DNA from 3 places in the Rhizobium sp. BT-226 genome. Region 2 is predicted to be linked to each of the others. Evidence: predicted binding sites of a transcription regulator. Region 2 holds the regulator's gene; each other region holds the start of a gene.
The links. Region 2 encodes LexA, which represses DNA repair genes until DNA is damaged. Its sites were predicted from a motif close to TGTTCNNNNTGTGTTCNG; they were not measured.

Region 1 (4,313 bases), 1.1 Mb from region 2:
GAAGCTTTCCATCGAGCGGATCAGTTCCTTGAGGTTTTCGAGGCGGCCGGGTGCTTCGGCGCTCTTGTCGTTCTTCCACATGTCGGTATAGCCGGACTCTTCGAGGATCTGCTCGGCAAGTTCGGTATGCGGCGTGTTTTCAAGCAGTTCCTGCCATCGGCGGAAAGATTGAATCACGTCGAAGAGCGCCTTTCGCGCCTTCGGCTTCAACTCGTCGGTCTCGATGATGTCGGCGGCCGCCGCAAGCATTGGTATATCGCGGGCGCGCGCGTAGTCGTGCAGCGCGCGCACCGTCGTGTCGCCGAGGCCGCGCTTCGGCGTGTTGATGATGCGTTCGAAGGCGAGGTCGTCGGAGGCTTGAGCGACCAGGCGGAAATAGGCCATGGCATCGCGGATTTCCAGGCGCTCGTAGAAGCGCGGGCCGCCGATGACGCGGTAATTGAGGCCGAGGGTGACGAAGCGGTCTTCGAATTCGCGCATCTGGAAGGAGGCGCGCACGAGGATCGCCATGTCGTTCAAGAGATGCTTACCGCGCTGGAGCTGCTCGATCTCCTCGCCGATGGCGCGGGCTTCCTCCTCCGAATCCCAGGAGGCGTGCACCTGCACCTTGACGTCGTCCGGATCGGAGCGGTCGGTGAACAGCGTCTTGCCGAGCCGGCCTTCATTATGGGCGATCAGATGGGCGGCGGCTCCGAGGATATGCTCGGTCGAACGGTAGTTGCGCTCGAGCTTGATGACCTTGGCGCCGGGGAAATCCTTTTCGAAGCGCAGGATATTGTCGACCTCCGCGCCGCGCCAGCCATAGATCGACTGGTCGTCGTCGCCGACGCAGCAGACGTTCTGCGGCTCGCCCTTGGCGCGTTGGGCGAGGAGCCTCAACCACATATACTGGGCGGTGTTGGTGTCCTGGTACTCGTCGACGAGGATATAGCGGAAGCGGCCGTGATATTCCTTCAAGAGATCCGGGTTCTTGCGGAAGATCGCGATCGGATGCATCAGCAGGTCGCCGAAGTCGCAGGCGTTCAGCGTCGTCAGGCGTGCCTGATAGGCGAAATAAAGATCGCGGCCGCGGCCATTGGCGAAGGCGCGGGCGTCGCCCTCGGGGATATCGGCAGGGCCGAGACCCCTGTTCTTCCAGGTGTCGATCATGCCTGCGAACTGCTTGGCCGGCCAGCGCTTGTCGTCGAGGCCTTCGGCCTGGATCAACTGCTTGATCAGGCGGACGACGTCGTCAGTATCGAGAATGGTGAAATCGGAGCGCAGCCCGACGAGTTCCCCATGGCGGCGCAGCAGCTTGACGCCGATCGAGTGGAAGGTGCCGAGCCAGGGCATGCCTTCGACGGCGCCGCCGACGAGCAAAGCGATGCGCTCCTTCATCTCGCGGGCAGCCTTGTTGGTGAAGGTGACGGCGAGGATCTGAGAGGGGAAGGCGCGTCCGGTGTTGAGGATATGGGCGATGCGGGTCGTCAGTACGCGCGTCTTGCCGGTGCCGGCGCCGGCGAGCACGAGGACGGGGCCTTCCAACGTTTCGACGGCTTCGGTCTGCTCGGGGTTCAACCCGGCGAGGTAATCGGGCCGCTTGCCGCCGTCGCGAGCCGCCATGGCGCGGGCGGCGATGCCGCCACCGGCGGCGGGCGCCCTTTCGGCGGGTGCGGCAGGCGGCTGCGGCTTGCGCGCCATCTCGCCCGGCTCTTCGTCGAAGAAGGGCATATCGTCGAAACTATTGCTCATGGCGCGTAATGTAGTGATTCGGGAAGGAAAGGCCAGAAAAGATGTTCTGCTTTCATTCCCGAGCCGGCGCTATTCCAGGCGGCATGTTGCGGGCGGCAATACCGCCGCCGAGCCCGGCTGCCGTCGGCGTGCGTGTGTGCGGGGCTAAAAATTTCCGATCGCGACGTGTCGGATCGGGCGCCGGTGAGGCGTCCTTGGGTCATCGGACAGCAGTCCGGATCACACCCATCAACAAGGAGGCCGATTCATGCCGAAGGTCGTTTCAAATCTCTGGTTCGCCGAGGAAGCGCGCGAAGCCGTCGAATTCTACGTGTCTGTTATCCCGGACTCGAGGATCGGCCGCACCACCATACTTCAGGCGGAAACGCCGAGCGGGCCTCCCGGCAGCGTCGAGCTGATCGAGTTCACGCTCGCCGAACAGGCATTTCTGGCGATGAAGGCCGGCCCGCTCGATAGCTTCAACCACTCCTTCTCGATCGCGATTCTTGTGGAAAGCCAGGCCGAGATCGATCGGATATGGGAGGCCTTCCTCGCCAATGGCGGCACGCCGGAGGCCTGCGGCTGGCTGAAGGACCGCTGGGGCCTTTCCTGGCAGATCGTGCCGCGCGTGCTGTCCGAGATGATCTCCGACAGCAACAGTGAGCGGGCCAGACGGGTGACCGAAGTGATGCTCGGCATGGTCAAGATCGATGTCGCCGCTCTGGAGAAGGCATTCAACGGCTGAGTCGCGCGGGTAGGCGCATGATCGCGATGCGGGGCGCATGGCTGGGATAGGCCGTTTTCCAGCATGTCTGGAGCGGATCGGCACACGCTGTCCCGCATCGACTTTGGGCAGATTGACCGCCAAATCGTCGATTTCTCCAGTGCTCGAATCACGGGCGACATTGCACACCCTTTTCATCTTTCTGTCACGTCGCGAAATGTGCTGATATCGCAATGGCATCCTTCTCAACTACAATAAGAGACAGTTTCGTAGAGTAAAAAAATAACCGGTGCATGCACGTTTTTGTGCATTGCCAGAAACAGCCGGTGAGCGTGGAATATACCTGTGAAACTATTGATTCTTAGGAATGTCGTGTCCATCTCCTTGGTATGACGACCTAGAGCCTGTGGCATTAACCTTGAATGGAGGGCCCATGCTGAGCGAATCCGTATTTGATGCGTTCACCCGCAGCTATGATGCGCGTCGCGAAACCGATATGTCGATCGCGGAGTATCTCGACCTTTGTAAAAAAGAACCGCTTGCCTATGCCAATGCGACCGAGCGCCTGCTGGCCGCGATTGGCGAGCCGCAGATGGTCGATACCGCCAGGGACACGCGCCTCGGCCGGATATTCATGAACCGGACTATCCGGATCTATCCGGCCTTTGCCGGCTTCCATGGCATGGAAGAGACAATCGAACGCATCGTTTCCTTCTTCCGGCATGCGGCGCAGGGGCTCGAGGAGCGCAAACAGATCCTTTATCTTCTCGGCCCGGTCGGTGGCGGCAAGTCATCGCTGGCGGAGCGGCTGAAGCTGCTGATGGAGGTTCATCCGATCTACGTGCTGAAGGCGGGTGATGAGATCAGCCCCGTTTTCGAAAGTCCGCTCAACCTCTTCGACCCGGACACGATGGGATCGCTCCTGCAGGAGCAATATGGCATTCCCCTGCGCCGCCTGAATGGATTGATGAGCCCGTGGTGCCTGAAGCGGCTTGATGACTTCGGAGGAGATATTTCCCGCTTCCGTGTCGTCAGAGTACAGCCTTCGCGGTTGCGCCAGATCGCCATCGCCAAGACCGAGCCTGGAGACGAGAACAATCAGGATATTTCGTCGCTGGTCGGCAAGGTCGATATCCGCAAGCTGGAGACCTATTCCCAGAACGATCCCGATGCCTACAGCTATTCGGGCGGCCTCAACCGCGCCAACCAGGGCGTGCTCGAATTCGTCGAGATGTTCAAGGCGCCGATCAAGATGCTGCATCCGCTGCTGACGGCGACGCAGGAGGGGAACTATATCGGTTCCGAGAATATCGGCGCCATACCCTTCTCCGGCATCGTCCTTGCGCATTCGAACGAAGCGGAATGGCAAACCTTCAAGGCCAACAAGAACAACGAGGCCTTCATCGACCGTATCTGCGTGATCAAGGTGCCCTATTGCCTGCGCGTCACGGAAGAGCAGAAGATCTACGAAAAGCTGATCGAGGGATCGGAACTCGCCGATGCGCCATGCGCTCCGGCGACGCTCGAAATGCTGGCCCGCTTCTCCGTGCTTTCGCGTCTGCGCAAACATGAGAATTCGACGTACTTCTCGAAAATGCGTACCTATGACGGCGAAAGCCTGAAAGAGACGGACCCGCGCGCCCGCAGTGTCCAGGAATATCGGGATGCCGCCGGCATCGACGAAGGCATGGACGGCATATCGACCCGCTTCGCCTTCAAGGTGCTCGCTTCCACCTTCAATCACGACACCACGGATATCGGTGCCGATCCGGTTCACCTGATGTATGTGCTGGAGCAGTCGATCCGCCGCGAGCAGTTTTCCGACGATGTCGAGAAGCGTTATCTGGAGTTCATCAAGGCCGATCTTGCGCCGCGTTAC
Region 2 (4,313 bases):
GTCTTCCTCGGCGCCGGGTCAGCCGGCTGGTTTCTCGCGGCATCGGATTTTCCTCTCGTTGCATCACTGCTCTGCCTGTTGGCGCTGACCGTGGCGGTTCTCATCGCCGGCCGCAGCCGGGCGGCAGTGCGGGCAACGCTGCTGGCGCTTTCACTCGTGGCCTGCGGCATGGTCACGGCGCAGTTCGAGAGCCGGCGGGCTTCCACCGTGATCCTCGATTCCGCCGTGACGACGACGGTGACCGGCCGTGTCGAGCGGCGCGAAGGTGATGATCGCGGGCGGTGGCGCTACATTCTTGCCGTTACCGGCACTGAGGCGCCACAGGTGAAGCGGCCGCCGGACCGCATCACCGCAATCGCCCGCGGCGCGGACGTGGCCTTCGAGATCGGCGATATCATCACTGGCAGAGCGCGGCTGACGCCGCCGGCAGGCCCAGCGCTTCCCGGGCTCAACGACTTCTCCTTCGGTGCCTATTTCGATGGCATCGGCGCCAACGGCTTCTTCTACGGTGCGCCGACGAAGGTCGATGTGCAGGCAGGTCCGCAGGCGGCCAGATCGACGACCGAAGCGCTGCTGGAATGGCTCTACCGGCTGCGCAGCGGTATCGGCGACCGCATAAGGTCGATCCTGCCCGGCGACACCGGCGCTTTTGCCGCTGCTCTGGTGACGGACGAGCGGCGCGCCATCTCGGATGCGACGACGGAAGCGCTGCGCCAGTCCGGTCTGGCGCATATCATCGCCATCTCCGGTCTCAACATGGCGCTGTCGGCCGGAATCTTCTTCGTCGGCTTGCGGATGCTGCTCAGCCTCTTTCCCGGTGTCGCCGAGGCCTATCCGACGAAGAAGATTGCCGCCGCCGGCGCGCTCATCACCGTCACCGCCTATTTCCTGATCTCCGGCTTTGCGGTCTCTGCCGAACGCGCTTTCATCATGATGGCCATTATGTTGATCGCCGTCTTCTTCGACCGGCCGTCGATCAGCCTACGCAATGTCGCTCTCTCCGCGCACGTCATCATTGTCATTTCGCCGTCCGAGGTCTTGGGTCCGAGCTTCCAGATGTCTTTTGCCGCCACATTGGCGCTGGTCTCTGGCTATCAGCTGTGGAAGGATCGGCGGGTCCGCGAAAACGCTTTCCTGAAGCTGCCGATCATCAGGCCCTTCGTTACCGTTGCGGGCTTCTTCGGCGGCGTCTTCCTGACCTCGTTGATCGGCGGTTTTTCCACCGCGCTGTTTTCGATCGAGCATTTTCATCGCCTGACCGCCTACGGCCTGCCGGCAAATCTCGCGACAATGCCGATCATCTCCTTCATCATTATGCCGGCCGGCTTGCTGGCAATGCTGCTCATGCCTTTCGGCTTGGATGTTTGGGCCTGGAAGATCGTCGGATTCGGCCTCGATCTGGTGATCGCGGTCGCAAAGACGGTGTCCGGCTGGAATGGCAATATCGACGTCGGCCGCTTGCCCGCCTGGTATTTCACCGTCGCCGTGGCAGGCTTTCTGCTGCTGACGCTGCTCCGCACCCGGTTGCGCCATATCGGCACATCGATTATCGCGGTCGCGACGCTCATCCTGCTGCTTCTGCCGGTTCCCCGGCCGCCGGATCTGGTGATTTCGGAGGATGGTAGTCTCGTCGCAATCGTCGAGGCGGCGGCAATGGCTTCCAACCGTGAAAGACCGCCGGATTTCATCTTCGACCAGTGGCAGAGAGCGCTGGTCCTGCAGAAGCATGATCCGCCGAAGATGCTGGACGGTCCTGCTATCCCGCCGGAGGGAGAAGATCGCCGCGTCGGGCTTTCCCGCGATCAGCAAAACGAAGCAAGGACCGCGATGCGGGCCGCCGCAGCGGGCGGTGACGCAAACCGCTTTTCCTGCGTCAAGAAGGCCTGGTGCACATCAAGGCTTGGCAATGGTCAGGTGGTAACCGTCATCGACAATGCCGCCTATCTAGGCTCGGCATGCGACGCCGCCGATATCGTCGTGACGTCGGTCCGCCTTCGCTTAAACAGCTGCCGCTCAGGCGCGACGCTCTTCACCGGTGAGACGCTTCGCAGGAGCGGTTCCATCGAGTTGCGCTTCACGGATGCCGGCCCGGAGGTCGCAACCGCATTCGATGCATTGTCGCGGCCATGGATGCGCCATCGCGCCTATGACTGGCGCAGCAACAGTTTTACCGAAACCGGCCTGGCCAATGTCAGTGATAGCGGCGAATGAGGCCGACGAGTTTGCCCTGTACCTTGACGCGGTCCGGCCCGAAGATCCGGGTCTCGTACGCCGGGTTGGCGGCTTCTAGCGCGATCGAGGCGCCCTTGCGCCGGAAGCGCTTCAGCGTCGCTTCCTCGTCATCGACGAGGGCAACGACGATATCACCGGGACTTGCAGTGCTGCCGTTGCGGATGATCACGGTGTCGCCGTCGAAGATGCCGGCGTCGATCATCGAATCGCCCTTGACCTCCAGCGCGTAATGTTCACCGGAGCCGAGCATGTCGGCCGGAACGACGATGTCGTGGGTGTTGTTCTGGATCGCCGAGATCGGAACACCGGCAGCGATTCGGCCCATGACCGGCACGGAGACCGAATTGCCGTTGTCGGCGACGGGCTTTGCAGGAGCAGGGGCGGCGACCGGCTGTGGCTTGCCGAGGCTGCCCTCGATGACGCTCGGCGAAAAGCCGCGCCGGGGCTGGATACTGGGGCTGTAGGCCTCCGGAAGCTTGATGACCTCGAGCGCGCGGGCGCGGTTCGGTAGGCGGCGAATGAAGCCTCTCTCCTCGAGCGCTGTAATCAAGCGATGAATCCCGGACTTCGAGGCGAGGTCCAGGGCATCCTTCATCTCGTCGAAAGATGGCGGAACGCCGGATTCCTTCATGCGCTCATGAATGAAGAGGAGAAGCTCCTGTTGTTTGCGCGTGAGCATCGACGTTGTGACCTCGTGATTGAAACAAATCCAGAACAGACACTATATGTTCCATATGTGTTCCGCAAGTAGCTAAATTTCCGTAAAACTTGGCGCCAACTCGTTGAGATTTTTATTTTCATTCGCCGGATTGGGACACAAGTCTTGTATTGAAGGTCGCGCTGCACATCTCTTGACCTTTCCAGGAGGGACATGATGAACGAGCATTCCGCCAAACCGCACCCGCTGGATCATGTCGTGCTGCCGGTCGTCAATATCGATCTGGCGCGCGAAAGGCTCGGCAAGCTCGGCTTCACCGTTGCCTCCGATGCGCGCCATCCCTTCGGAACGGAGAATGCCTGCGTCTTTTTTGCCGATAAGACCTATCTGGAGCCGCTCGGGGTTGCGAGCGTCGAGGAGAGCGAGGCATCGGCGCGGCAAGGCAATGTCTTCACTGCCCGCAACCAGGCCTTCCGCTTCCGCTGCGGCGAGGAGGGGCTTTCGGGACTGGCCTTCGGCAGCAAGGCTGGCGGCATCGATCATCAAAACTTCGTCGGCAACGGATCGAGCGCCGGCGAGATGCTGCAGTTCACCCGGCCGATGACGATGCCGGACGGTTCCGAGACGATCGCCGGCTTCAAGCTGGCTTTTGCCGGCGACCTGCGCGCGCCTGATCTCCTGCTTTTCACCGTCGAGCGCGTCAATCCGCTGCCGGCCGACCGCGCCGCGCTTGAAACACATGCCAATGGCGTCACCGGCATAGTCGAGATCGCGCTTTGCACGCCGGAGCCGGCCGCCTTCGCTGCCTTCGTCAGCCTTGCCGTGGCGCAATCGGCAGTCGAGAAAACCGGTTTCGGCGTCAATATCGCGGCATCGAATGCCAAAATCAGCCTGATGACGCCAGAAGGGCTGGAGGCCTATTTCGACATTGGTGGCTCATCCGCCGATCGCGGCCTACGCGGCCGGGCAATCCTCTTCACTGTCGCCGATCTTGCCGTGACAGAAGCGCATTTGGCTGCTAACGGGGTGACATACACGCGCAAGAACAACCGCATTCTGGTGAAGCCCGCGCCCGGGCAGGGCACGCTCTTCGCCTTCGAGGAAACACGATGAGCACTGATACGAATTCCGAAGTCAGGATCGGCGAAGGCCAAGGCCAGGTCACCTTTTCCAATACCGGCCGCCTGTCGCTGATTGCCGGTCCATGCCAGATGGAGAGCCGCGACCACGCCTTCATGGTTGCCGGCACGCTGAAAGAGCTTTGCGGAAAGCTCGGCATCGGCCTCGTCTACAAGAGCTCCTTCGACAAGGCGAACCGGACCTCGCTGTCGGCCGAACGTGGTATCGGCATCGAAAAGGGCATGGAGGTCTTTGCCGACCTCAAGAAGGAATTCGGGTTTCCTGTCCTGACCGACGTCCATAC
Region 3 (4,313 bases), on a different contig from region 2:
AGGCCGAGGTCGAGGCGATGAAGGCGGTACGTTCCGCCGCCGTCGATCTCGCAATCGCGGCCGCCGAAACCGTGCTTGCCAAGCGGGCCGACGCCAAGGTCCAGTCCGAGCTCTTCGGCACTGCCGTCGGCCAGGTCAAGACACGGCTGAACTGAGCAATTTCGAAAAGATTGAGAGCGAAGGCCGGGCATGTCCCGGCCTTTGGTTTTTGGCAAAGCTCTTTTTTCGCAGCCTCTACCTCAAACGCCGGAACGGCTGAGAACGAGGCGTGACGCCGCCACTTGTCTCTTCTCCCCAGCGGGGAGAAGTGCCGGCAGGCGGATGAGGGGGCCACACGGTACAGCATTCATTCCCTTCGCTTTCGCTCAGCACAACAACAAATGTTCTGCCGTGAGGCCCCCTCATCCGACCCTTCGGGCCACCTTCTCCCCGCTGGGGAGAAGAGGGAGCAAGACGCGCCGACTTCCTAACCTGGCCGTTGCGTTTGGCATGCCGGTCTCCTGAAAAGCGCACTACTCAGAAAGCAGCTCGTCCGTCTCGGGACCATCCTCGGTCTTGCGCAACGGCCTGAAGCTCATCCGGTGCAGCGAACAGGGGCCGTGCCTCTCAATGCCGGCGCGGTGCTGCGCCGTGCCGTAGCCCACATGCGCGGCAAAACCGTAATCCGGAAATACACGATGGGCCCGCGCCATCATCCGGTCGCGTGTCACCTTGGCGACGATCGAGGCGGCGGCGATGGAGACCGAGCGGGCATCACCCTTGACCACGGCCTGTCCGGGGCAATCGAGGCCGGGCGGCACGTCGAGCCCGTCGGTCAGCACATAGCTGGCCGGAATGGCGAGGCTGCATATGGCGCGGCGCATGGCGTCGAGGCTTGCCTTGCGGATATCCGTCTCGTCGATGCGCGTCGAGCTCGAGGAGGCGATGGAAACGGTCGCGGTCGCCAGAATCTGCACGAACAGTTCCTCGCGCCGTTGCGCCGAAAGCTGCTTGGAATCGTTCAGACCCTCGGGGATGCGCTTTGGATCGAGGATGACGGCGGCAGCGACGACCGGTCCCGCCAGCGGCCCACGGCCAGCCTCATCGGCGCCGGCGACCGGCCAATGGCCGGCCTTGCGGGCTTTGAGCTCGAGTTTGAAATCCGGCACGAGCGGTGCCGTGTCGAAAAGCAGGGGAGAATCGGGTGGCGTGCGAGGTTTCATGCGGCTGAACCTCGCACGCCAACCCGATTTCCCGCAAGTCCCCGGATCAGGGCGGCGGCCGGGGACCGGTCCGGCGGATGGTGGCGGTCAGGGCCATCCGCGGGAATTGCGCTCGGAGCTCGAAAACAGGGCGGTTTTATCGAGAAGCCGATGCGCAAGCTTGAAGCAATTCCAGGAAAAGTGCGAAGCGGTTTTCCGTCCGGAATTGCGTAAAAAACAAAAGGCTAGAGCAGCGACAGCTGCACGCCGCTGCCGTCCGGCGGCACGAACAGGTCGTCGCGCAACGGCACGCTGCGGCGCGTCAGGCCGAAACGTCGGGCGGCCATCTCAAAGCGCCTTGCGATCTGCCAGGCATAGGGACCGGCGCCCTTCATGCGCTTGCCGAATTCGGCATCATAATCCTTGCCGCCGCGCATCGAGCGCACCAGCGACATCACGTGCCGGTAACGATCGGGATAATGCTGCAGCAGCCAGTCGCGAAACAGCGGGCTGACCTCGAGCGGCAGCCTGAGGATGACATAGCTCGCCTCGGCGGCGCCGGCAGCCTTGGCCGATTCGAGGATGCGCTCCAGCTCGTGGTCGTTCAGCGCCGGGATGAGCGGTGCGGCCATGACAGCCGTCTGGATGCCTGCTTCGGCAAGGGTGTGGATCGTCTCCAGCCGCCGCGGCGGTGTGGCGGCACGCGGCTCCATCGTCCGGGCAAGCTTGCGATCCAGCGTGGTCACCGAGATGCCGACGCGCACCAGGTTCTTAGCTGCCATCTCCTGCAAAATGTCGAGATCACGCAGGATCATCGCCGACTTGGTGACGATCGATACCGGATGGTTCGCCTTGTTCAACACCTCGAGAATGCCGCGCATGATGCGCCATTCCTTCTCGATCGGCTGATAGGGATCGGTATTGGTGCCGATCGCGATCACCCGCACCTTGTAGCCGGGCTTGGCGAGTTCCCGCTCCAGCAGTTTTGCCGCATCGGGCTTGGCAAAGAGCTTCGTCTCGAAATCGAGCCCTGCAGAAAGGCCCATATAGGCGTGTGTCGGCCGGGCGAAACAATAGATGCAGCCATGCTCGCAGCCGCGATAGGGATTGATCGAGCGGTCGAAGGAAAGGTCCGGCGATTCGTTGCGGGTGATGGCCGTGCGCGGCTTCTCGACCTGTACTTCGGTCTTGAAGGGCGGCAGCTCTTCCCACGTCTGCCAGCCATCGTCGACGGTCTCGCGCTGCTGTGCTTCGAACCGACCTGTCGGGTTCAGTCCCGCCCCACGTCCACGCCGCCGGTCGACCTCGACTCTCAGACCGGAGGACACGATCATCGCATCGGCAATATCTGCCGTATTGGCAGGCGCGAATGCGGCCTGCCCTGCCAGGGACTGCTCTCTCATCGGATTCTCCCGCGGCGGAAAGCCATCGCCTCCGCCCGTTTTGCTGATTAAATTCCTATCCGCAAAACGAGAACAATGCAAGAACAAAATGAGGAAAACGGCGCTGGCAAAAATTTGTGCGGCGCATTATAAATGGTCAATGTTGACGGTTGTTCTCGAATGTCAGGATCAGGAATCTGAGCTGGCACAGACATTATCGGTATTGGTGGCAGGCGCGGTGGAGGGGCTGGTGAGCGACGTGGTCGTACTCGATCACGGCTCGCGCGACGGCACCTCGCGGGTCGCCGACGCCGCGGGCTGCCGCTTCCATTCGCAATGGGATATCAAGGACATCGTCCGCTCCGCCCGCGGTGAATGGCTGCTCTTCGTCGAGCCGGGCGCGAGACCACAGGCCGGCTGGATCGATGAAATCGCCGAATACGTCGCACTGAACAAACTGCCGGCGCGCTTCACCGCTTCGCGCGGCTATCGGCGCCCGTTCTTCCAGCGTGTCGGCCGGGCCGTGCCGCCGCTGGAGCTTGGTTTGCTGATGCCGAAGAAGCTGGCGCTCGCCACCGCCAAAAGCGGGATGGCTCTTACGGAATTCGTCAAAGGCCAGAAGCCGCGCAAGCTCGCGAGCGAACTCATTCCGTCCTGGGTCGCCCGCGCCGCACGCTAAGCAATTCCGCTCTTCGTCATCCTGCCTTCGCGCCAATGGCAGCCCCTCACCCTAACCCTCTCCCCGTAAAAAACGGGGAGAGGGGACGTGCCAAACGCAGCGTCGAGATTGAGGGAAGCAGGTGCGGCATGTCCCTTCGCCCCGTTTACGGGGAGAAGGTGGCGGCAGCCGGATGAGGGGCGGGTCGCCGAACCTCGGAGGAGTATCATGCTCCTCCCGTCATCGCGCAAAAGATGGCGCCCAATAGGATTTCGCGCTATAATTAGTGCATGGCGCCGTCGAAGCGCCGCGCTTCGCAACGGAATGGCCATGAAATGCCGGTGAACGGCAGAACAGGTCAGCGAAAAATCTCCTCTTCTGCCGGGTACCCGGCGAAAGGAGGTGCGTCATGACACGCGGTAGGATCTACGGCGTACGCAGTATGATCTACGGCCTCATGGCCGTCATATTGCCGACATTGGTGATCGCGCATCCGCATTCGGCAGCATCGCAGATGATGCGCAGTTGCGCAGGCCGACCCGAAATCGTCAATTTCCTGGACAAGAACTTCGCCGAAAAGCTCACGGCAGTCGGACTGATCAACCAGAACGCCATTCTCGAGGTCTATGCCGCCGAAAGCGGCACTTGGACCCTCATCGTCACGGATGTTCACGGCATAAGCTGCGTCCTGCTGTCGGGTGACAGCTGGGACACGATGCCCGTCCTGCCGGGCCTTGCGACATAAGAATGCCGCTGTTGCAGGCAGTCTATTTTGTCGCGCCGCGTTTCAGGTGCTCGTCCAGACGCGGCATGATCTCGACGAAATTGCACGGCGCGCTGCGATAGTCGAGCTGTCCTTTCAGAATGCCGTCCCAGGCATCCCGGCAGGCGCCGGGCGAACCCGGCAGCACGAAGATGAACGTGGCGTTGGCAACACCTGCCGTGGCGCGCGATTGAATCGTCGCCGTGCCGATCTTCTCGTAGGAGATGCGGTGGAAGATGGCGGAAAAGCCGTCCATCCGCTTTTCGAACAAAGGCTCCAGCGCCTCTGGCGTCACATCGCGGCCGGTAAAGCCGGTGCCGCCTGTGGTG

Region 1: OIU37_RS06840 (ATP-dependent helicase) is a predicted target of LexA. The motif match lies at 1,774-1,791, and genes of this name have one in related genera.
Region 3: OIU37_RS14705 (PA0069 family radical SAM protein) is a predicted target of LexA. The motif match lies at 2,653-2,670, and genes of this name have one in related genera.

The regions. Positions count from the first base shown of each region.
Region 1 covers NZ_JAOYTI010000001.1:1,336,111-1,340,423, reverse strand. Annotated here, with positions in the region: gene OIU37_RS06840 (ATP-dependent helicase) at 1-1,731, opposite strand, end outside; gene OIU37_RS06835 (VOC family protein) at 1,979-2,455, shown strand; gene OIU37_RS06830 (PrkA family serine protein kinase) at 2,868-4,313, shown strand, end outside.
Region 2 covers NZ_JAOYTI010000001.1:280,922-285,234, forward strand. Annotated here, with positions in the region: gene OIU37_RS01620 (ComEC/Rec2 family competence protein) at 1-2,211, shown strand, start outside; gene lexA (transcriptional repressor LexA) at 2,192-2,911, opposite strand; gene OIU37_RS01630 (VOC family protein) at 3,107-4,003, shown strand; gene kdsA (3-deoxy-8-phosphooctulonate synthase) at 4,000-4,313, shown strand, end outside.
Region 3 covers NZ_JAOYTI010000002.1:899,197-903,509, reverse strand. Annotated here, with positions in the region: gene OIU37_RS14715 (F0F1 ATP synthase subunit B) at 1-155, shown strand, start outside; gene OIU37_RS14710 (ribonuclease HII) at 513-1,202, opposite strand; gene OIU37_RS14705 (PA0069 family radical SAM protein) at 1,427-2,584, opposite strand; gene OIU37_RS14700 (glycosyltransferase family 2 protein) at 2,724-3,242, shown strand; gene OIU37_RS14695 (hypothetical protein) at 3,631-3,966, shown strand; gene moaB (molybdenum cofactor biosynthesis protein B) at 3,989-4,313, opposite strand, start outside.